One region of the Streptomyces sp. NPDC002680 genome, then DNA from elsewhere that is predicted to be linked to it. Evidence: riboswitches for the same ligand, from Rfam matches in the RefSeq annotation. Region 1 holds a riboswitch; each other region holds the start of a gene.
What was found. Region 1 has a riboswitch for cobalamin ahead of metE (5-methyltetrahydropteroyltriglutamate--homocysteine S-methyltransferase). Riboswitches for the same ligand answer to the same signal wherever they lie in the genome.
Positions count from the first base shown of each region.

Region 2: linked by a shared signal. The riboswitch ahead of ACFYXF_RS38070 (ABC transporter ATP-binding protein) and the one ahead of metE (5-methyltetrahydropteroyltriglutamate--homocysteine S-methyltransferase) in region 1 are both predicted to bind cobalamin.
Region 3: linked by a shared signal. The riboswitch ahead of ACFYXF_RS50110 (cobalamin biosynthesis protein) and the one ahead of metE (5-methyltetrahydropteroyltriglutamate--homocysteine S-methyltransferase) in region 1 are both predicted to bind cobalamin.

Region 1 is NZ_JBIAQP010000001.1:414,431-421,545, forward strand. Features, by position in the region: gene ACFYXF_RS01795 (MFS transporter) at 258-1,778, opposite strand; gene ACFYXF_RS01800 (copper chaperone PCu(A)C) at 2,019-2,543, opposite strand; gene ACFYXF_RS01805 (heavy metal translocating P-type ATPase) at 2,540-4,801, opposite strand; gene ACFYXF_RS01810 (hypothetical protein) at 4,801-5,055, opposite strand; cobalamin riboswitch at 5,209-5,432, shown strand; gene metE (5-methyltetrahydropteroyltriglutamate--homocysteine S-methyltransferase) at 5,585-7,115, shown strand, end outside.
Region 2 is NZ_JBIAQP010000018.1:84,895-92,009, reverse strand. Features, by position in the region: gene scpA (methylmalonyl-CoA mutase) at 1-1,799, opposite strand, end outside; gene ACFYXF_RS38075 (methylmalonyl-CoA mutase family protein) at 1,799-3,607, opposite strand; cobalamin riboswitch at 3,696-3,878, shown strand; partial or broken gene ACFYXF_RS38070 (ABC transporter ATP-binding protein) at 3,872-4,329, shown strand; gene ACFYXF_RS38065 (SMI1/KNR4 family protein) at 4,406-4,960, shown strand; gene ACFYXF_RS38060 (SpoIIE family protein phosphatase) at 5,063-7,115, shown strand, end outside.
Region 3 is NZ_JBIAQP010000033.1:70,195-77,309, forward strand. Features, by position in the region: gene cobN (cobaltochelatase subunit CobN) at 1-2,476, opposite strand, end outside; gene ACFYXF_RS50105 (cobyric acid synthase) at 2,473-3,996, opposite strand; gene ACFYXF_RS50110 (cobalamin biosynthesis protein) at 3,993-4,940, opposite strand; cobalamin riboswitch at 5,044-5,187, opposite strand; gene ACFYXF_RS50115 (hypothetical protein) at 5,278-5,499, opposite strand; gene ACFYXF_RS50120 (anion permease) at 5,545-6,768, opposite strand; gene ACFYXF_RS50125 (lysozyme) at 6,877-7,115, opposite strand, start outside.

The sequences.
Region 1 (7,115 bases):
AGGCAGGAGAGCGGGTCAGCGGAGCGGGGGCGAAGCAGGCGGGCAAGCGAGCAGGGCGGGCAGGTGAGATAGGCAAGCGGGCGAGCGAGCTAGGCAAGCAGGGCGAGCGGTAAGCGGGCGAAGCAAGCAGGGCGGGCGGGTGAGATAGACAGGCGGGCGAGCGAGCTAGGCAAGCAGGGCGAGCGGTAAGCGGGCGAAGCAAAACAGCGCGGACGAAGTAGGCGGGCAGGCGGGCAGGGCGGTCGCGAAGGCAGGGCCTAAGGCTCGCTGGTCCGGGAGGTCTTGGCGGCCCGGCCACCCCGCCCACCCCGGGCACCCCCGCCGCCCCGGCCGCCCCGGCCACCCCGGCCACCCCGGCCACCCCGGCCACCCGGGGCACTCCACGTCGTACCCCCGAAGACGCCCAGCGCGAGCGCCCCGCAACCGATGCCAGCCGCCGTCGCGAACACGGCGGTACGGATCCCGTCGAGCAGCCCGGGACCCGAGGCGCTCTGCCCCACTCCCCCGGCGACCGCGACGAGCAGCGCGAGGCCCACCGCGCCGCCCACCTGCAGGGTCGTCGACGCCAACCCCGAGGCGATGCCCTGGTCACCGGCCGCCACCCCGGTGGACGCGGCGATCCACATCCCCGTCCACACGGCGCCCTGGCCGAGACTCAGGAGCACGATCCCCGGCAGCAGTACGGGATACGAGCCGTCCGAGGTGAGCGCCAGCCCCAGCGCTCCGGCGCCGGCGGCGCCCAGCGCCATGCCGCCGACCAGCATGCGGCGCACTCCGAAGGCGGACACGGCCCGTTCGCCGGCCTGTGTACCGACGGCCACCACCACGGCGGGCACGAGGAACGCGAGCCCGGTCGCGACCGCGCTGTAGCCGTGGACGGTCTGGAAGTACAGCGTCAGGAAGTACGGCACCGAGCTGAACGTGGCACTGAACAGCGCGGTCACACCCATCGCCACCAGCAGGCCCCGGTGGGCGAACAGCCGTGCCGGTACGAGTGGTTCACGCGACCGGCGCTCCACGACGGCGAAGAGCGTCAGCAGGCAGGCGGACAGTCCCGCGCTGGTGAGGGCCACCGGTGTGCCCCAGCCCTCGGCGGGAGCCTGGACCAGCAGGAACACCAGGAGCGTGAGCCCGCCGGTCGCGGTCAGCGCGCCCGCCACGTCGAAGTGCCGCGTACGGTCCCACGGTCCGTCCGCCGGGAAGAGCAACCACCCGGCCACCGCGAGCACTCCGGCGATCGGCACGTTGACGAAGAACACGGACGGCCAGCCGAACGCCTCCACCAGGACCCCGCCGAGCAGGGACCCGAAGCAGAGCCCACCGGCTCCGGCAGCGCCCCACACCGCCAACGCCCGGTTCCGGTCGGGCCCTTCGTCGTACAGGGTGGTGATCAGGGACAGCGTCGCCGGGAACAGCAGCGAACCGCCGATGCCCTGCACCGCCCGGACGGCGACCAGGACTCCGGGCGTCTCGGACACCCCGCCGACCAGGGACGACCCCGCGTACAGCAGCGCCGCCAGGACGAACATCCGGCGTCGGCCGAGCAGGTCCGCGGCCCGGCCGCCCAGCAGCAGGAAACCTCCGGTGGCGACGACATAGGCGCTCACCACCCACTGCAGGTCGTGGTCGGAGAACCCCAGTCCGGCGCCGATGTCGGGCAGGGCGACATACACGATGTTGTAGTCGAGCGAGACGACCAGCTGCGCCGACGCCAGAACGAGCAGCGGAAGACCGAGCGGCTTTCGGAGCTGGGCCCTTGTCGGATCTGTCGCGGACATCATCGATCACCTCCTCGGGATCACATAATTCGGAATTCCAGTATCGGAATTCCGCAGGTCGACAATGGCGAGGCTATTTTCGGGGCATTGTCCAGAACCTTCCTCTTCCACAATGGCCGACCGGTGACGGGACGCGCTGTCGAAGCAGTAGTCGGACGCGAGTGGGTTCGAGTTCCCGCCCCCGAGGGCCAATTTCCTTTGCTGCGACGGCACTTGACAGGAACCGGTCGGCGAGCGGGCTTACGCCCCGTCCTCGCCCGGCCGGACCACCACCGCGAGCGCCCTCACGGCTCGGCTGTGCTCGAAGTGCAGGGTGAACGAGACGAGGTCACCGGGTTGCCAGCCGGCCTTGACCGGCACGATCACGTCGAGGCCGTCCGGTGACATGGTGAGGCGGTCTCCGGCGGGGATCTCGGCCGAGGTCACCGTCTCCGCGGAGGCGGTGCTCGCGCCGGTCATCAGGTGGCGGCTGAGGGTGAGGGCCCCCTTGCCGACCCCTGCGGACGTCACCTTCAGCAGCCGGTCGGCCGATCCCCCGCTGTTGACGATCCGGAAGAAGGCCGCCGTCTCCGGGGTGTCACCGGTGGGCAGGTACATCCGGCCCTCGGTGACCGCGACGCGCGGCGGGGTGCCCGCGTTGCCGTAGGCGGTCCAGGTGCTCAGACCGCCGAGGGCGAGACCGCACACGCCGACGGGCGCGAGCGCGGCGAGCAGGGCGTCGGTGAGTCGGCGGCGCGTCGGCCGCCAGGGGGCTCGGTCGCTCATGGGGTGTGTCTCCGGGAGGCGGGCGAGGGCTGCCAGGCGCGCAGCCGCAGGCTGTTGGCGACGACGAGCACCGAGCTGGCGGACATGGCCGCCGCGGCGAACATCGGGTTGAGCAGACCGACCATGGCGAGCGGCACGGTGACGACGTTGTAGCCGAAGGCCCACACGAGGTTGACCCGGATCGTGCCCAGCGTGCGCCGGGCGAGGCGGACCGCGTCCGCGAGGGCCTCGATGTCTCCGCGAACGAGGGTCACGTCGGCGGCTCCGATGGCCACGTCCGTACCGCTCCCCATGGCGATCCCGAGGTCGGCGCCGGCCAGTGCGGCGGCGTCGTTCACACCGTCCCCGACGACCGCGACCCGATACCCCTGCTCCTGGAGGTCCAGGACGAGTTCGGCCTTTTCCTCGGGTGTGAGGCGGGGATGCACCTCGTCGATGCCCAGGGCGGAGGCGACGGCACGGGCGGGCGCCTCGCGGTCGCCGGTGGCCAGCACAGGGCGCACACCGAGCCGCCGCAACCGCTCGACGGCACGGTAGCTGCCGGGCCGTACGACGTCACCGATCTCGATCAGTGCCTCGGCCGTACCGTCCACCCGCACCAGTACGGGTGTGTGGGCGGCGGCCTCGGCCACCGTCAGCGCTTCGGCGAGCGCGGCGGGCAACTCGTCGTCCGGCGCGAGGACTTCGACCAGCCGCTCCTCGACCAGGCCGCGGACACCGCGCCCCGGCAGAGCGCTGAAGTCACTCACCTCCGGCAGCCGTTGCCCGTCCGACTCCCGCCGGGCGTACGCGGCGACGGCCCGGCCGAGCGGGTGTTCCGAACCCAGCTCGACGGCCCCCGCGAGCCGCAGCACCGCGTCGCGTCCGAGCCCGTCAGGTACGGCCGTGACCCGGGCGACGGTCATGTGCCCCGAGGTCAGCGTGCCGGTCTTGTCGAGGACGACGGCGTCGATGTGCTGAAGCCCCTCCAGCGCCTGCGGACCGGTGACGAGGACACCCAACTGGGCGCCCCGGCCGGTCGCGGCCATCAGCGCGGTCGGGGTCGCGAGGCCCAGCGCGCACGGGCAGGCCACGACCAGGACGGCCACGCACGCGGTGATCGCCGCCTGTGGATCGGCCCCGGCGCCCAGCCAGAACCCGAGCACGGTCACGGCCAGCGCCAGCACGACGGGCACGAAGACACCGGCCACCGTGTCGGCCAGCCGCTGGGCACGCGCCTTTCCGGCCTGAGCCTCCGTCACCAGCCGGGAGATACGGGCGAGTTGGGTGTCCGCGCCGACGGCCGTGGCCCGTACGAGCAGCAGCCCGCCCTCGTTGACGGCGCCGCCGACCACCGGCGAGCCGGGCCCGACCTCGACCGGTTCGCTCTCCCCCGTGACCAGGGACAGGTCCACGGCCGAACTGCCCTCGGCCACCTCGCCGTCGGTGGCGACCCGCTCTCCCGGCCGCACGACGAAGACCTGACCGACCATCAACTCCTCGATGGGGAGGAGCCGTTCGGAGCTGTCGCCCTCCCGGACGGAGACCTCCTTGGCGGCGAGCCTGGCCAGTGACCGCAGGGCCGCCCCGGTGCCGTGCCGGGCCCGCGCCTCCAGGAAGCGGCCCGCGAGCACGAACAGCGGCACGCCGACAGCCGCTTCGAGATAGATGTGGGCGACGCCGTCGGAGGCGGACGGCACGAGTGTGAACGGCATCCGCATGCCGGGGTCGCCGGCGCCGCCGAGGAAGAGTGCGTACGCCGACCAGGCGAAGGACGCCACGACGCCCAGCGAGACCAGGGTGTCCATGGTCGCGGCGGAGTGCCGCAGCCCCCGTACCGCCCGCTCGTGGAAGGGCCAGGCGCCCCACACGGCGACGGGCGCGGCCAGTACGAAGCACAGCCACTGCCAGTTGCCGAACTGGAGCGCGGGCACCATCGACAGGACCAGCACGGGCACCGCGAGCACGGCCGTCACGACCAGCCGGTCCCGTTCGCGCGTCGTCTCCTCGGGCTCGCCGTCGTCCGTGGCCGCCCGTTTCCTGGGCGGTTCGGGGAGGGCGGCCGTGTAGCCGGCCTTCTCCACGGTCGCGACGAGTTCGTCGGGGCCGACGTCCGCCGGATGGCTCACCCGGGCCCGCCCGGTGGCGAGATTGACGGTGGCCGTGACGCCGTCCAGCCTGCCGAGCTTCTTCTCGACGCGGGTGACACAGGCCGCACAGGTCATGCCGCCGATGGTCAGATCGGTGGTCATCAGGACGGTCACGGGTTCGGCGCCCATCAGTTGCCTCCGCCGCTCATGTCCATCTCGTCCATGTCGTCCATGTCGTCGATCTCGCCGGTACCGCCGCCGCCCGCGCCTGTGCCGGTGTCGTGCATACCGGGCGCGACGGGTCCGGAGGCGGTCCCGGCGGCGTGGGACACCGTGAAGATCAGGGCCAGCAGCAGGAGGAAGCCGCAGAGTGCGGGCGGGGGCGTCGCTCTCCGCAGGACCGCACCCGCACCGGGTAAGGAGGATTGCCGGGACTCGTCCATCAACCGCGTCTCCAAGTCACGTCGTACGACGTCGCTCGGATCGCGTCGTACCGGTTGAGTAGTCGGACCGGACGGTGGCCGGGTTCCGGGGCAGCCGTATGGCGCACGTCACATATGCCGGACGTGATCCACCGCGCTCGGGCGCTGCCCCTTAGGCTGGCCCGTGCAGCTGGTTCGCCCCGTCCGCCAGGCGGGATGCGTCGTAAGAGGGAACCCGGTGGGAATCCGGGACTGCCCCGCAGCGGTGAGCGAGAACGACCGCCGTCATACGCACTGGATCCGGTGAACAGGGTCTGGGAAGCGACGGCCAGTAGGTGTCCTCCGTACGGAGGACGTGCTCGCGAGTCCGAAGACCTGCCCGTTGCCCGCGTACGAAGCACTCGTGCGCGGACATCCCGGTGACCTCGTGGGCGGGTCGGCGTACATATCCGGTGGGACGGCTGTCGTGCGTCCGCCCGGTGTGTCGTTCCCTTCGCGCTCCTCGTCCCGTCCCGGGATCCCAGGGAGATATCTCGCGAAGGAGATTTCCGTGACAGCGAAGTCCGCAGCCGCGGCAGCACGGTCCACCGTGTACGGCTACCCCCGTCAGGGCCCGAACCGGGAACTGAAGAAGGCCATCGAGGGCTACTGGAAGGGCCGTTCCGGCGCCGACGCCCTCCGCGCCACCGCGGCCGATCTGCGTGCCGCCAACTGGCGCCGGCTCGCCGACGTCGGCATCGACGAGGTCCCGACCGGCGACTTCTCGTACTACGACCACGTCCTGGACACGACCGTCATGGTCGGGGCGATCCCGGAACGCCACCGAGCGGCCGTCGACGCGGACGCACTGGACGGCTACTTCGCGATGGCGCGGGGTACGCAGGACGTGGCGCCGCTGGAGATGACCAAGTGGTTCGACACCAACTACCACTATCTGGTCCCGGAGTTGGGCCCGGACACGGTCTTCACCGCCGACTCGGCCAAGCAGGTCGCCGAGCTGGGCGAGGCCCTGGCGCTGGGCCTCACCGCCCGCCCCGTCCTCGTGGGTCCCGTCACCTATCTGCTGCTGGCGAAGCCCGCGCCCGGCGTCGCCGCCGACTTCGACCCGCTGACGCTCCTGGACCGGCTGCTGCCCGTGTACGCCGAGGTCCTCGCCGACCTGCGCGCGGCGGGCGCCGAGTGGGCGCAGCTCGACGAGCCCGCCCTCGTCCAGGACCGCACCCCGGCCGAGCTGAACGCCGCCGCCCGCGCCTACCGCGGTCTCGGCGCCCTCACCGACCGGCCGAAACTGCTGGTCGCCTCGTACTTCGACCGCCTCGGCGACGCGCTGCCGGTGCTGGCGAAGGCGCCGGTCGAGGGGCTGGCGCTGGACTTCACCGAGTCGGCCGCCGCCAACCTGGACGCGCTCGCGGCGGTGGGCGGCCTGCCGGGCAAGCGCCTGGTCGCGGGCGTCGTCAACGGCCGCAACATCTGGGTCAACGACCTGGAGAAGTCCCTCTCCACGCTCGGTACCCTCCTCGGCCTGGCCGACCGGGTCGACGTGTCGGCCTCCTGCTCCCTGCTCCACGTCCCCCTCGACACCGCCGCCGAACGCGACATCGAGCCGCAGATCCTGCGCTGGCTCGCCTTCGCCCGCCAGAAGACGACCGAGATCGTCACCCTCGCCAAGGGGCTCGCCCAGGGCACCGGCGCCATCACCGCCCAACTGGCCGCCAACCGCGCCGACCTGGCCGCCCGAGCCGCGTCGCCCATCACCCACGACCCCGCTGTACGGGCCCGCACGGCCGCCGTCACGGACGCCGACGCCCGCCGCTCCCAGCCCTACGGCGAGCGCGCCGGCGCCCAACGCGCGCACCTGCGCCTGCCGTTGCTGCCGACCACCACCATCGGCTCCTTCCCGCAGACCGTCGAACTGCGCACCGCCCGCGCCGACCTGAGGACGGGCCGGATCGACGAGGCGGCGTACGAGGATCGCATCAGGACGGAGATCGGCGAGGTGATCGCCTTCCAGGAGAAGACCGGCATCGACGTCCTCGTCCACGGCGAGCCCGAACGCAACGACATGGTCCAGTACTTCGCCG
Region 2 (7,115 bases), on a different contig from region 1:
CCCATCTTGGCGACCAGGATGCGCGGACGGCGCCCCTCGGCCTCCTCGAAGGCGTCGACCAGGGTCCGGGTGCGGTCGACGGACGGGGACTCGCCTGCTTCGTTGCGGTACACCCCGGCGATCGTACGGATCTGGCCCGCGTGCCGCCCGTACACCTTCTCCAGCGCGTCGGAGATCTCCCCGACCGTCGCCTTCGCGCGCGCCGCGTTCACCGCCAGCTCCAGCAGGTTGCCCTCGCCCCCGGCCGCCCGCGTGAGGGCGTCCAGCGCGTCCTGGCAGGCCCGCTCGTCGCGCTCGGCCCGCAGCCGCCGCAGCTTCTCGATCTGCTGGGTGCGTACGGAGGAGTTGTCGACCTTGAGGACATCGATCTGCTCGTCGGTCTCCACGCGGTACTTGTTGACGCCGATCACCGGCTGGCGCCCCGAGTCGATCCGGGCCTGGGTGCGCGCTGCCGCCTCCTCGACCCGGAGCTTCGGGATGCCCGCGTCGATGGCCTGCGCCATGCCGCCCGCCGCCTCGACCTCCTCGATGTGCTGCCAGGCGCGGCGCGCGAGGTCGTACGTCAGCTTCTCCACGTACGCGCTGCCGCCCCACGGGTCGATGACCCGGGTCGTGCCCGACTCCTGCTGGATCAGCAGCTGCGTGTTGCGGGCGATGCGCGCCGAGAAGTCGGTGGGGAGGGCCAGCGCCTCGTCGAGGGCGTTGGTGTGGAGCGACTGGGTGTGGCCCTGGGTCGCGGCCATCGCCTCCACGGCCGTACGCGTCACGTTGTTGAACACGTCCTGCGCGGTGAGCGACCAGCCGGAGGTCTGCGAATGGGTGCGCAGGGAGAGGGACTTGGCGTTCTGCGGGTCGAACTGCTTGACCAGCCTGGCCCAAAGGAGCCGCGCCGCGCGCATCTTCGCGATCTCCATGAAGAAGTTCATGCCGATCGCCCAGAAGAAGGACAGCCGGGGCGCGAACGCGTCGACGTCCATCCCCGCGTCCCGCCCCGCCCGGATGTACTCCACCCCGTCCGCGAGCGTGTACGCCAGCTCCAGATCGGCCGTCGCACCCGCCTCCTGGATGTGATAGCCGGAGATCGAGATGGAGTTGTAGCGGGGCATCCGCTGCGAGGTGTACGCGAAGATGTCGGAGATGATCCGCATCGACGGCTTCGGCGGATAGATGTAGGTGTTGCGGACCATGAACTCCTTGAGGATGTCGTTCTGGATGGTCCCGGCCAACTTCTCGGGCGGTACGCCCTGTTCCTCCGCCGCCACGATGTAGAGCGCGAGAACGGGCAGGACAGCCCCGTTCATGGTCATCGACACGGTCATCTTGTCGAGCGGGATGCCGTCGAAGAGTTGCCGCATGTCGTAGATCGAGTCGATGGCCACGCCCGCCATGCCGACGTCACCGGTCACGCGCGGGTGGTCGCTGTCGTACCCCCGGTGCGTGGGCAGGTCGAAGGCGACCGACAGGCCCTTCTGGCCGGCCGCGAGGTTGCGGCGGTAGAAGGCGTTGGACTCCTCGGCGGTGGAGAAACCCGCGTACTGGCGGATCGTCCAGGGCTGGTTGACGTACATCGTCGGGTACGGGCCACGCAGGTACGGGGCGGCACCCGGGTACGTCTCCAGGAAGTCCAGGCCCTCCAGGTCGCTTCCCGTGTAGAGCGGCTTGACCGCGATGCCCTCCGGGGTCTCCCAGAAGGTCTCGTCCGAGCCGGTGGCCGCCTTCACGGCCGTACGCCAGTCGGTGGCGCCGGTACCGGCGGTCGGGGTCCCCAGTTCGATTCCGGAGAAGTCGGGGATTCCCATCAGGACGCTCCCATGCGGTCGAGGGTGGCGGAGAGCACGGCTACGGCGTCGCAGCCCGCGAAGACGTACGAGTCGACGTCCGAGTACTGCCCGGGACGGCCGGCGAGGAACACATGCGAGGCGCCTGCGGCCTTCAGTTCCGCCGCCACGGCCGCCGCCTGCTCCTCGTACAGCGTGTCGCTGGAGCAGAGGCAGACCTCGGTGGCGCCGCTCTCCTCGAAGGTGCCGGTGGTGACGGGCTCGATGCCGCCGGCCTGGAAGAGGTTCGAGACGAAGGTCGTGCGTGCGGTGTGCGCGGCGGCAGGGCCGATGGTCGCCAGATAGACCCGCGGCCGGGTCCCGGTGGCTGCGAGGTGGGCGTCGGAGCGGGCGCGCAGCGCCTCGTACGCCTCGTCGCGCCGCACCCGGGGGAGTCCTCCGGACGGCGGTTCGGGCGCGGGCTCGCGGTCCGGGAGGCGCTCGGCGAGGTTCGGGAACTCGCTGACACCGGTGATGGGTTCGCGCCGTTTGGCCAGCTTGGCGGAACGGGCCGCCCAGGTGGAGGCCAGCGCCTCACCGAGGGCCCCGGAGCGGAGGGCCGCCCCCTGACCGCCGGAACCCTCGATCCACTGGAAGAACTCCCAGCCCGCGTGGGCGAGTTCGTCGGTGAGCCGCTCCACGTACCAGGAGCCGCCCGCCGGGTCGATCACCCGGGCCAGATGCGACTCCTCGACCAGGATCGTCGACGTGTTGCGGGCGATCCGGCGCGCGAACGCGTCCGGCAGGCCCAGCGCGTGGTCGAAGGGGAGCACGGTGACCGAGTCGGCGCCGCCGACTCCGGCGGCCAGCGTGGCGACCGTCGTGCGGAGCATGTTCACCCACGGGTCGCGGCGGGACATCATCACAGGCGAGGTCACGGCGTGCTGCACCTGGGCCCCGGCCGCCGGCGCCCCGGACACCTCGGCGACCCGCGCCCACAGCCGTCGGGCCGCGCGCAGCTTGGCGATCGTCAGGAACTGGTCGGCGGTGGCCGCGTACCGGAACTCCAGCTGTCCACAGGCCTGTTCGACGGTCAGCCCGGCCTCGGTCAGCTCGCGGAGGTAGGCCACCCCGGTGGCCAGGGACGCGCCCAGTTCCTGCGCGGCCGAGCCGCCCGCCTCGTGGTACGGCAGCGCGTCCACGGTCAGCGCGCGCAGCCCCGGGTACTGCTCGGCGCACAGCCGCGCCAGCTCGACGACCGGCGCGAAGGCCAACTCCTCACCCGTACGGGCCTCGTGGCCCAGCGGGTCGGCGCCGAGATTGCCGCGCGCCGTCTCCTTGGCGACGCCCCGCTCCTCGTACAGCCGCAGCAACTCCCGTGCGGCGGGCTCCACTTCCTGTCCGGCTTCGAGGACGACGGGGGCCAGGTCGAGATAGACGCCGTCGAGCGCCCGGGCGAGCGACGACACCGGGATCGCGTCCGGGCCGACGGTCAGCCAGAGCGAGGTGACGCCGTTCTCCAGGTCCGCGAGCACCGCGTCGCCGACGAGGGTCGAGTGCCGCTGCCGTACGTCCCAGCCGCCGACGGTGTTCCCCTCGGGCCGCCCGCCGCGTACGAAGGGGGCGAAGCCAGGGAAACCGGGTTCGGGGGACTCGTCGCGCGCCGTGTAGAGGGGCGGGGTGGTGATCCCGTCCTCCAGCGCGGTGGACAGCGCGGCCTCGGCTGCCGCGCCCGAGACCTCCTTGCCCGACTTGCGCAGGACGCCCTCCACGAGGCGCTGCCACTGCTCATGGGTCGTGGAAGGGAACTCGGCGGCCAGCGAGAGCCCGTCGTTGGGCAGGACTGTCATGCCCGGATGCTAGGCCAGAGAGGTCCGGCCGCAGCAGAGCGCCAGGCTGTGACCTTGGCCTCGGCCGAAATGTGACCTCGGCCTCACGTGGTGATTTCCTGAGGCCAGTCAAGGGAATCCGGTGTGAATCCGGAGCTGACGCGCAGCGGTGAGGGTGACGGGCGGAGCAACACGAGCCACTGGACGACGGTCGAATCTGACCAGGATCCGGGAAGGCGCTCCGTCCGGGTGACCCCGAGTCCGAAGACCTGCTGGCCGACCGTAGCCTGGACCCCCGCCACACCGGCCGACGACAAGGCCGTACACACCGCGCTGGAACGCACCGGCCTCACCGACCGGACGGCCCGCCTCTGGCACACCCTCTCCGGCGGCGAACGCCAACGCGTCCAGATCGCCCGCGCCCTCGCCCAGGAACCCCGCGAACTCCTCCTCGGCGAACCCACCAACCACCTCGACATCCAGCACCAGTTGGACCTCCTGACCCTGGTCGCCGAACTGCCGGTCACGACCGTCGTCGCCCTGCACGACCTGAACCTGGCGGCGATGTACTGCGACGCACTCGTCGTGCTCAAGGAGGGCCGGGTGGTGGCGACGGGCAGCCCCGGCGACGTCCTGACCGAGGACCTCATCGCCGACGTGTACGGCGTGAAGGCGCCGTCAGCCGCGACGAGCCCGGCGACCGGCCGCACGTGCGGTTCCTCGGGACGCTCCGGCCCGGGTGAGGAGAGCCGGGAACCAGGCGTTGTCAGTGGTGCTCCCTAGACTTTCGAACGACCTGATCGAAGGGCGGGGACCACCATGGAAGACCTCACGGGGATCGAGGCGCTGCGGCAGCTCCTGCCGCCGCCTCCCGGCGCGGGCGAGGACATCGACTGGCAGGCGGCCGAGGAGCGGTGGGGTACCGGGTTCCCCCGGGACTACAGGGACTTCATGTCCGTGTACGGCGTCGGCGGGATCGAATCGGAGGAGGAGATCGGCGAGGTCGGAATCCTCGGTCCGTTTCCCACGGGCGCCTACCCGTTCTCCCCCGACGACTTCGAGGACGAGACGGGGAACGCCCGGCTGGCCTGGGAGGAGGAGGGCGCCGACCAGGACGACCTGGACCTCGACCCGGAGCACATCCTCGCCTGGGGCTACACGTCCCACGCCGACATACTGTGCTGGCTCACCAGCGATCCGGACCCCGACAAGTGGCCCGTCCTGCTCTTCGCCCGTCATGGCTCGCAGACGTGCGAGGTCGTCCCCTTGGGCATGGTCGAGTTCCTGCGCAGACTCCTCGTCGGCGAGCTCGCCTCGTTCAGCATGGAGTTCACGCCCGAACCGAGCTTCGAGCACTGGCGCAAGGGGAGGTGACCCGCCTGAGGGGCCTCTGGCGGGCGCCGGGCGTGGCGCAGGGCGGCGCACCATAATGAAGGGGAGCGCGGCGCGGGAGACAGCGCCGCAGGTGAGGTGCGCATGGCAGCCCTGAGCGAGCACGACGGCGTGGACATCCCGGCCGACGAGGCTGCCGTCGTCCTGCTCGACAGCGCGGGGATCGTCCAGGGGTGGTCACGGGCGGCGGCGGACCTGCTGGGGCGGCCCGCCGAGCAGGTCTGCGGGCAGCCACTGGCGCGACTGCTCGCCGAACCGGTGCGGGGCGACTCCCCGGCCGTACCGGCGGGGCGGGTCGCGTTCCGGCATGCCTCGGGCCGGACCGTCGAGGCCACCGTCGACGAGGTGTCCCTGGGCGGGTCCTCCCAGCGCGTCCTGCTGCTGGCGCCGAGCCGCGAGGACGGCGCACAGGAACAGGGATCGTCCCTGCTGACCGCCCTGCTGGAGCAGTCACTGCTCGGGGTCGTCCTCTGTGACGCCGAGCTGAGAGTCGTCCGCACGAATGTCATCGACGGGGGGCACGGCTGGCCGCTTGTGCGCCCCGGGCATCGCCTCGAAGACGTTCTCTCCCCGGCGGACGTGAAGGAGGTCGGGGGCCAGCTGCGGCAGGTGCTCGACACGGGGGTGCCGCTGCTCGCCCGGGAACAGCGGATGTCCGCGCCGGACGGGTCCGGGCGGGAGCGGTATGTGTCCGTGTCCGCCTTCCGGCTGGCGGACGGTCACGACCGGCCGACCGGGATCGCGGCGTTCTTCACCGACAGCACACAGCAGCGGCGGGCCCGGCGGCGCACCGAGGTCGGCCATGAGGCGTCGGCACGCATCGGCGCCTCGCTGGACGTGACCCGCACCGCACAGGACATCGCCGACGTACTGGTACCGGCCCTCGGGGACATGGCGTCGGTCGAGATCGCCGAGGCCGTGCTCGAGGGCGAGGAGCCGTCGAAGGTGATCCGACCCGGCGACTGGCTGCGGCTGCGCCGGGTGGCCGTCGCCTCGGCCACCGGACCCTGGCCCGCCGAACTCGTTCCCGTCGGCGGGGTGATCCCGCGTTTCCCCGACGTCCCGCAGGTGCGGCAGGCCGCCATCCAGGGGGACACCGTCTACAACACGACCAGGCAGGAGATGCTCGACCTCCTCGGCGATCCGGACCTGATCCGGGCCGTGATGCCCGCGCGGGGACACTCAGCCGTGGTGTCCCCGCTGTACGCGCGCGGTCTGCTGCTGGGCTTCGCGACCGTCTGGCGGACCGAGCAGCCGGAACCGTTCGACCAGGACGACGCGGACCTCGTGTTCGACATCTCCTCGCGGGCCGCGCTCAGCGTGGACAACGCCCGCCGGTACACCCGCGAGCACCGGGCGGCGGTCGCGCTCCAGCAGCGACTGCTCCCGAGGGCCACCACCAGCACGGCGGCGGCCGAGTCGGCGGGCTGCTATGTGCCGGCCGGCGGCGGGGCCGACATCAGCGGCGACTGGTTCGACGCCATCCCGCTGCCCTCGCTGCGGGTGGCCTTCGTCGTCGGCGACGTCTTCGGCCACGGACTGCACGCCGCGGCGACCATGGGCCGCCTGCGGACCGCGATCCGTACGCTCGCCGACCTCGAACTGGAGCCGGGGGAACTCCTCATCCACCTCGACGACCTCGTCCAGCAACTCGCCGACGAGGCCGATCCCGAGGACAGGGACACCATCGGCGCCACCTGCCTGTACGCGGTCTACGACCCGCTCACCGGCAGCTGCGCCCTCGCCAGTGCCGGACATCCGCCGCCCGCGGTGATCGGGCCCGACGGCACCGCCCGGCCGGTCGAGGTGTCCCCGGGGCCTCCGCTCGGAGTCGGCGGCATGCCCTTCGAGGTGACCACCGTCGCCCTGGAGGCAGGCAGCACCCTCGCGCTCTACACCGACGGCCTTGTGGAACGGGGCTGCCATGACACCGACCAGGGCACCCGGGAGCTGCTCGACACCCTCGCGTCGCTCTGCCGGGGCGACGGGACGCTGGAGGAGATCGGCCGTGCCGTCATGGCCGGCGCCGCCGAGGCGCCGCCCCGCGACGACATGGCGCTCCTGCTGGCCCGCCCCCGGCTGCTTCCGGCGGCGGACATCGCCGACTGGCAGTTCCCCGACGATCCGGCGGCGGTGG
Region 3 (7,115 bases), on a different contig from region 1:
TGCGGCCGGTCGGCAGGACGTTGACCAGGCCGCGTGTGGGTGAACCCGACGGTCCCGCCGGGACGTAACCCCCGTCAAGTGCCTTGAGGATGTGGGTGATCTCGTCCGTCGTACGGGCCAGCCGAGGCACCACCTCACGGCACGCAAACTCCAACACCGCGACGGCGTCCGGCAGTTCGAGACCGAGTACGTCACGCACAAGGGCGGGAACAGTCTCCGCCTCCCACGCGCGCTCCTCCATGCCCTCCGCGAGCCGTCGGCACAGCTGCTCCAGCAGATCGATCGCGTCGGCGGCCGAACGAGCCGGCCCCTCCACCAGATCCGTCAGCTCGACCGGCAGCTTCACCGGAGCCCCCGGCTCGGCCAGCAACTCCTTCTCCACCAGCCCGAAATGAACCGCGAGCGCGGCCCGCAGCCCCGGCAGGGCATTCGCCTGACCACCCCACACCTGCGAGGCGCGCAGCACCGCCAGCACCAGGTTCACCCGCGCCTCGTCGACCGGCCCACCACCCAGGATGTGCAGACCGTCCCGGATCTGTACGTCCTTGATCTCGCACAGATAGCCGTCGATGTGCATGACGAACTCGTCGAACGCCTCGTCGTCCGGCTGGTCGTCGACGTGCAGGTCGTGGTGCAGTTCGGCCGCCTTGACCAGCGTCCAGATCTGCGCGCGTACCGCCGGCGCCTTCGTCGGGTCCAGGTCGGAGACGAGCGCGTACTCGTCGAGGAGCTGCTCCAGCTTCGCCAGGTCGCCGTACGTGTCCGCGCGGGCCATCGGCGGTACGAGGTGGTCGACGACGGTGGCGTGCCCGCGCCGTTTGGCCTGGGTGCCCTCGCCGGGGTCGTTGACGATGAACGGGTAGACGAGGGGGAGTTCACCGAGCACGGCGTCAGGACCGCACCCGCGACTCAGACCGAGTCCCTTGCCGGGCAGCCACTCCATCGTCCCGTGCTTGCCCATGTGGACGACCGCGTCCGCGCCGAAGGAATTCTCCAGCCACCTGTAGGTCGCCATGTAGTGGTGGGAGGGCGGCATGTCGGGATCGTGGTAGATCGCGATCGGGTTCTCGCCGAAGCCGCGCGGCGGCTGGATCAGCACGACGACGTTCCCGAACTGGAGGGAGGCCAGGACGATGTCGTCCCCGTCGACGTACAGGGAGCCGGGCGGCTCGCCCCACGCCTCCAGCATCCCGTTCCGCAAGTCGCCGTCCAGCTTGTCGAACCACGCCTGATAGTCGGCGAGCGGCACACGCGCGGGCGCGGCGGCCAACTGCTCCTCCGTCAGCCATTCGACGTCGTGGCCACCGGCGTTGATGAGCCGGTGGATCAACTCGTCACCGTTGTCGGGGTGTCCCTCGACGACGTACCCGGCGTCCCGCAGCGCGTCCAGCACCCGTACCGCCGAGGCGGGCGTGTCCAGGCCCACCGCGTTGCCGACACGCGAGTGCTTGGTCGGGTAGGCGGTGAAGACGAGGGCGAGCTTCTTGTCGGCGTTCGGCTTGTGCCTCAACTGGGCGTGCCGTACGGCGATTCCGGCGACGCGGGCGGCCCGCTCGGGGTCGGCGACGTACACCGGGACTCCGTCGGGACCGTCCTCCTTGAAGGAGAACGGCACGGTGATCAGCCGCCCGTCGAACTCGGGGATCGCGACCTGCATCGCCGCGTCCATGGGGGAGAGGGCGGCGTCGGAGCCGTCCCACGTCGCCTTGGACGACGTAAGACAAAGCCCTTGCAGCACAGGCACGTCGAGGTCGGCGAGCGCCCCGATGTCCCAGGCCTCCTCGTCACCACCGGCCGAGGCCTCGGAGGCGTGGGTACCGCCGGCGGCGAGGACGGTGGCGATCAGGGCGTCGGCCCCGGCGAGCAGCTCGTACAGTCCCGCGTCGGCCCCGCGCAGTGAACCGCAGTACACGGGAAGGGCGTTGACGCCCCGCGCCTCGATCGCCTCGCACAGGGTGTCGACGAACCCGGTGTTGCCGCTCAGCTCGTGGGCCCGGTAGAAGAGCACGCCGACGGTAGGACGGCCGCTCTCCTGCCCATACGAACCGTGCACCCCGTACTCGGGCATCTTCTGCGGCTCGACGAACCCCTCACCGGTCAGCAGCACGGTGTCGGACAGGAACCGTGCCATTTCCACCAGGTTGTCGGGCCCGCCCTCGACGAGATACCGCAGCGCCTCCGCCACGACCCCCGCGGGCACCGACGACTCGGCCATCAACTCGGCGTCGGGCACGGCCTCCCCGCCGAGCAGCACGGTCGGTACACCGGCGCTCTTCAGGTAGGCGAGCCCGTCCTCCCAGGCCCGCTTCCCGCCCAGCAGCCGTACGACGGCGATGTCCGCGCCCTCGACGAGCGCGGGCAGTTCCTCGGCGACGTCCACGCGGGTCGGATTGCCGATCCGGTACGAGGCACCGGCAGCGGCCCGGGCCGCCAGCAGGTCCGTGTCGGCGGTCGACAACAACAACACTGTGCTCATGCGGGCGCTCCCGGTGGAATGAAAGGCAGTCCTTGTGGCGCGCCCGACTCGATGAGCCGCAAGAGCGCGTCCGTGTCCGCGTGCTGTTCGATGAGATCGCCGAGCAGGTCGAGCTGCTCCTCGCGCAGCCCGGCGAAGGAGGTGTCGGGGGCGGGGACGAAGCGGCGGCCCGCGGCGGCGGCCACTTCGCGCAGGAACGCCCGCCGGAAGCCGTCGGATTCGAGCGACCCGTGCCAGTGCGTACCCCAGACGCTGCCGACCCGGCACCCGTCCAGGAAGGCTTCCCCGCCCAGGACTTCGGCGACCCCGTGATGGATCTCGTACCCCTCGACATCCTCGCCGAGGGCGGTGCCGACGGGCCGGGTGAGGGTCTTCTCGCGGGCGAACCGCACCCGTACGGGCAGCACCCCGAGCCCTTCGACAAGGCCCTGGCGACTCTCCACGTCGTCCTCGATCCGCTCCCCGAGGATCTGGAAACCACCGCAGATGCCGAGCACGGGCCGTCCCTCGGCGGCCCGGCGCACGAGAGCGTCCGCGAGCCCGCGCTGACGCAGCCAGGCCAGCGCCTTCACGGTCCCCCGAGTCCCCGGTACGACGACGAGATCGGCGTCGGCCAGTTCCTCCGGCCGGTCCACGAACCGTACGACGACGCCCGGTTCGGCGGCGAGCGCGTCGACGTCGGTGAAGTTGGACATCAGCGGGATCGCACAGACGGCGACCCGCAACACGTCCTCCCCGACGGGCGGGGAGACGTTGGACTCCCGGACGGTGCCGCGCAGGGAAACCCGAAGCCCGTCCTCTTCATCGATCCCGAGCCCGTGCCGGAAGGGCAGGACGCCGTACGTGGGCCGCCCGGTGAGCCCGAGGAGCATGTCGAGCCCGGGTTCCAGGAGGGTGACATCGCCGCGGAACTTGTTGACGAGGAACCCGGCGACGAGCGCCTGATCCTCGGGGGAGAGGAGAGCGACCGTCCCGAAAAAGGAGGCGAAGACGCCACCCCGGTCGATGTCGCCGACGACAACCACAGGAAGTCGGGCATTGCGCGCGATCCCCATGTTGACGATGTCGGTCCGCCGCAGATTGATCTCGGCCGGACTCCCGGCCCCCTCACAGATCACCGCGTCATACGTGCCCCGCAGTTCGGCAAGGCACTCCAGCACGGTCCCGAGCAGTTGCTGCTGCCGCCCCCCGTGATAGCCGCGCGCACTCATCTCACCCACGGGCTTCCCCATGAGCACGACCTGACTGCTCTGGTCGCTCCCGGGCTTCAGCAGGACGGGATTCATGAGCGCGGTGGGTTCGATACGGCACGCCTGCGCCTGCATGGCCTGCGCCCGCCCGATCTCGGCGCCTTCCCGCGTCACGAACGAATTGAGGGACATGTTCTGAGCCTTGAAGGGCGCGACCTTCACCCCTTGCCGCACGAGCCACCGACAGATCCCGGCGGTGACGACACTCTTCCCGGCATCGGAGGTGGTCCCGGCGACAAGCAGCCCGCCGCCGACAGTTCCGCCACTCATGACGTACGCCCCTTCGCTACGAGCCGTGCGGCGACGACACTGACCCCGAGGGCCAGCCAGGTGACCCGCCGGGACAGCCGTACGGCCCGTTCGACGTCCTGGACGCCGACGGCACGCCCGTACTCCCCGTTGAGCACGGGCCGATGCTCGACCCGCCCCGCGTAGGACAGCGTCCCGCCGAGCCGCACCCCGAGGGCCCCCGCGAAGGAGGCCTCGACGGGCCCGGCGTTGGGACTGGGATGGCTGCGTGCATCGGCACGCCAGGACCGGACGGCCCCGCGCGGATCACCACCGGCGGCAGCGGCGAGTACGGCGGTCAGCCGCGCCCCCGGCCACCCGGCGAGGTCGTCGAGCCGGGCGGAGGCCCATCCGTACCGCCGATACCGCGGAGACTTGTGCCCGACCATGGCATCGAGGGTGTTGACGGCCCGGAACCCGACGAGCCCCGGCACCCCACCCACAGCCCCCCACACAAGGGCCCCCACAACGGCGTCGGAGGTGTTCTCGGCGACGGACTCGACGACGGCCCGGGCGATCCCGTCGGAGTCGAGGGCCTGCGGATCGCGCCCGCAGAGATGGGGCAGCCGCTCCCGGGCCCCGTCGACATCCCCGGCCTCCAACGACCGCCCGATCGCCCGAGCCTCCCGCCCGAGGGAGGTCCCCCCGACCACGGCCCAGGTGGCGGCGGCGGTGAGCGCGACGGAAGCGGCACGGGACGGACGTACGACGGAACGGGCCCCCGCGGCAAGTGAGACGGCGCCTCCCACACACATGGCGGTGTGCAGCGCCCCCCACCCCCGGTGGTCCCGCCACAGCACCCGTTCGACGGCGCCGGCGGCCTGCCCGAACGCGGCGACCGGATGCCCCCGGCGCGGATCACCGAGAGCCAGATCACCGAGGAGTCCGAGGACGGCGCCGTACGCGAAGACGCGATCGGCACGCACCGGCTCAGCCGGCCGAAGTGGCGGGAGAAACCCTGGTCATGGACCTGGAACGCGAACGGCAGCCGAGCATGGCGATATGTCCTCACTCAGGGTGTCCACGCCCTGGTTCGACGAGACCGGCGGCGAGAGTTCCTGGCTCCCGGGGTTACCTACCCCGGTGACAGTGGCGGGACCGCGCCGGATTCGCACCGGCTTCCTCTTCTGCCGCCGTACATGGCTCCGGCAGTCCACCACGGGCCCGGAACACCCGTCAACTTGCCGTTGACCTGGAAAGGAGGACTGTGCTGAGCCCCACACCGCCGATGGAACGGCGGCGCGGGAACACGCTTTTCGGCCCTCACGCCACGATCAGATAGATCCCGTATGCCACAACTGCCGCACAGGCGGCGAAACATGCGTAAGCCCCCGTGACGGCGAGCCCGGCCGACTCCCCCTGCGTCGCCGCCCGTTCGCGCATCGAGAGTCCGACGATGCCCAGGGTGAACACGCCCACCATGGCCACGGTGATGACGAGGCTGACGCCGAAGACGGAACCGAGGGCGGCCCAGTCGATCTTCATGATGCTTCTTCCTTGCTTCTGACTTGGGGGACCGGGTGCTCGGTGTCAGACGGTGGCGGCCGGGGGAGTCGCCGGGTCGGCGGTGGTGGCCGGGGCGGGGATCGTGGCCGTGAGGTCGGTCGGCACCGTGTGCGCCGGCGGCGTCACCGCGGCGGCCGGATCCTCGGTCCCGTTGACGTTCGTGTGGTCGACCACCTCGCCGCGGCGCGAGACGACCCAGATCGCCGCGCTCGAGGCGATCAGGAAGACCGCCACCAGTGCCGTCCCCCAGTCCCCGAACCCGGTCACCCACTCCGCCACCGCACCCACCAGCGCCGCCGCGGGCAGCGTCAGCCCCCATGCCACGAACATGCGGGTCGCCGTCGACCAGCGGACCACGCCGCCCTTGCGGCCGAGGCCCGCGCCCATCACCGAGCCCGACACCGAGTGCGTGGTGGAGAGGGAGAAGCCGAGGTGGGAGGAGGCCAGGATGACCGTCGCCGCGCTGGTCTGGGCGGCGAAGCCCTGCTGGGGCTGGAGGTCGGTCAGGCCCTTGCCCATCGTGCGGATGATGCGCCAGCCGCCGAGGTACGTGCCGAGCGCGATGGCCAGGCCCGCGGAGAGGATGACCCACACCGGCGGGTCGGAGTCGGGGGCGACGGCGCCACCGGCGACCAGGGCGAGGGTGATGATGCCCATCGTCTTCTGCGCGTCGTTCGTGCCGTGGGCCAGCGACACCAGGCCCGCGGAGGCGATCTGGCCGGCCCGGAAGCCCTTCTCCGCCGCCTTGCCCTCGGCCTGCCCGGCGCTGAGCCGGTACGACAACCGGGTCGCCAGCATGGCCGCGACGCCCGCCACGATGGGGGCGGCGATCGCCGGGATCAGCACCTTCGTCACCAGGACGTCGCCGTGGACCGCGCCCGCGCCCGCCGAGGCGATGGTCGCGCCGATCAGACCGCCCATCAGGGCGTGCGAGGAGCTGGAGGGGAGTCCGACCAGCCAGGTCAGCAGGTTCCAGAGGATCGCGCCGACCAGCGCGGCGAAGATCACCTCGGGACGGATGCCGCTCTCGTCGACCAGGCCCTTGGAGATCGTGTTGGCGACCTCCACGGAGAGGAAGGCGCCCACGAGGTTGAGGACGGCCGACATGGCCACCGCGACCTTGGGTCTGAGAGCGCCGGTCGAGATGGTGGTGGCCATCGCGTTGGCGGTGTCGTGGAAACCGTTCGTGAAATCGAACGCGAGCGCGGTGACGACCACGATCGCGAGGATCAGCGAGAAGCTTTCCATTTACCCAGATTTCTTGAGGACGTAGGTGGCTGGTGGACCGTAAGCAACCTGGGTAAACGGAAGGTGAACTGAAGGGGTATGGGGGATGGCGTGGGGTGCGGTGTCTTCTCACGCCCCCTTCGCGAACCGCTTGAGCTGGGCCGGTGTCCCGTTGAAGAGATTCTGATCACCCGGCAGCGTGCCGCTGTTGTCGTACTGCCAGAACGTCCAGAGCTTCCAGCCGCCGGACGGCAGCGCCCCGGCGTCGGCCGCGTTGTAGCGGGCCAGCCACAGGGCGTGCTTCGAGGTGAAGACAGGGCTGCTGTTCGTGCAGTTGTTCCACCAGTGGGCGGTCGTGTAGATCACCG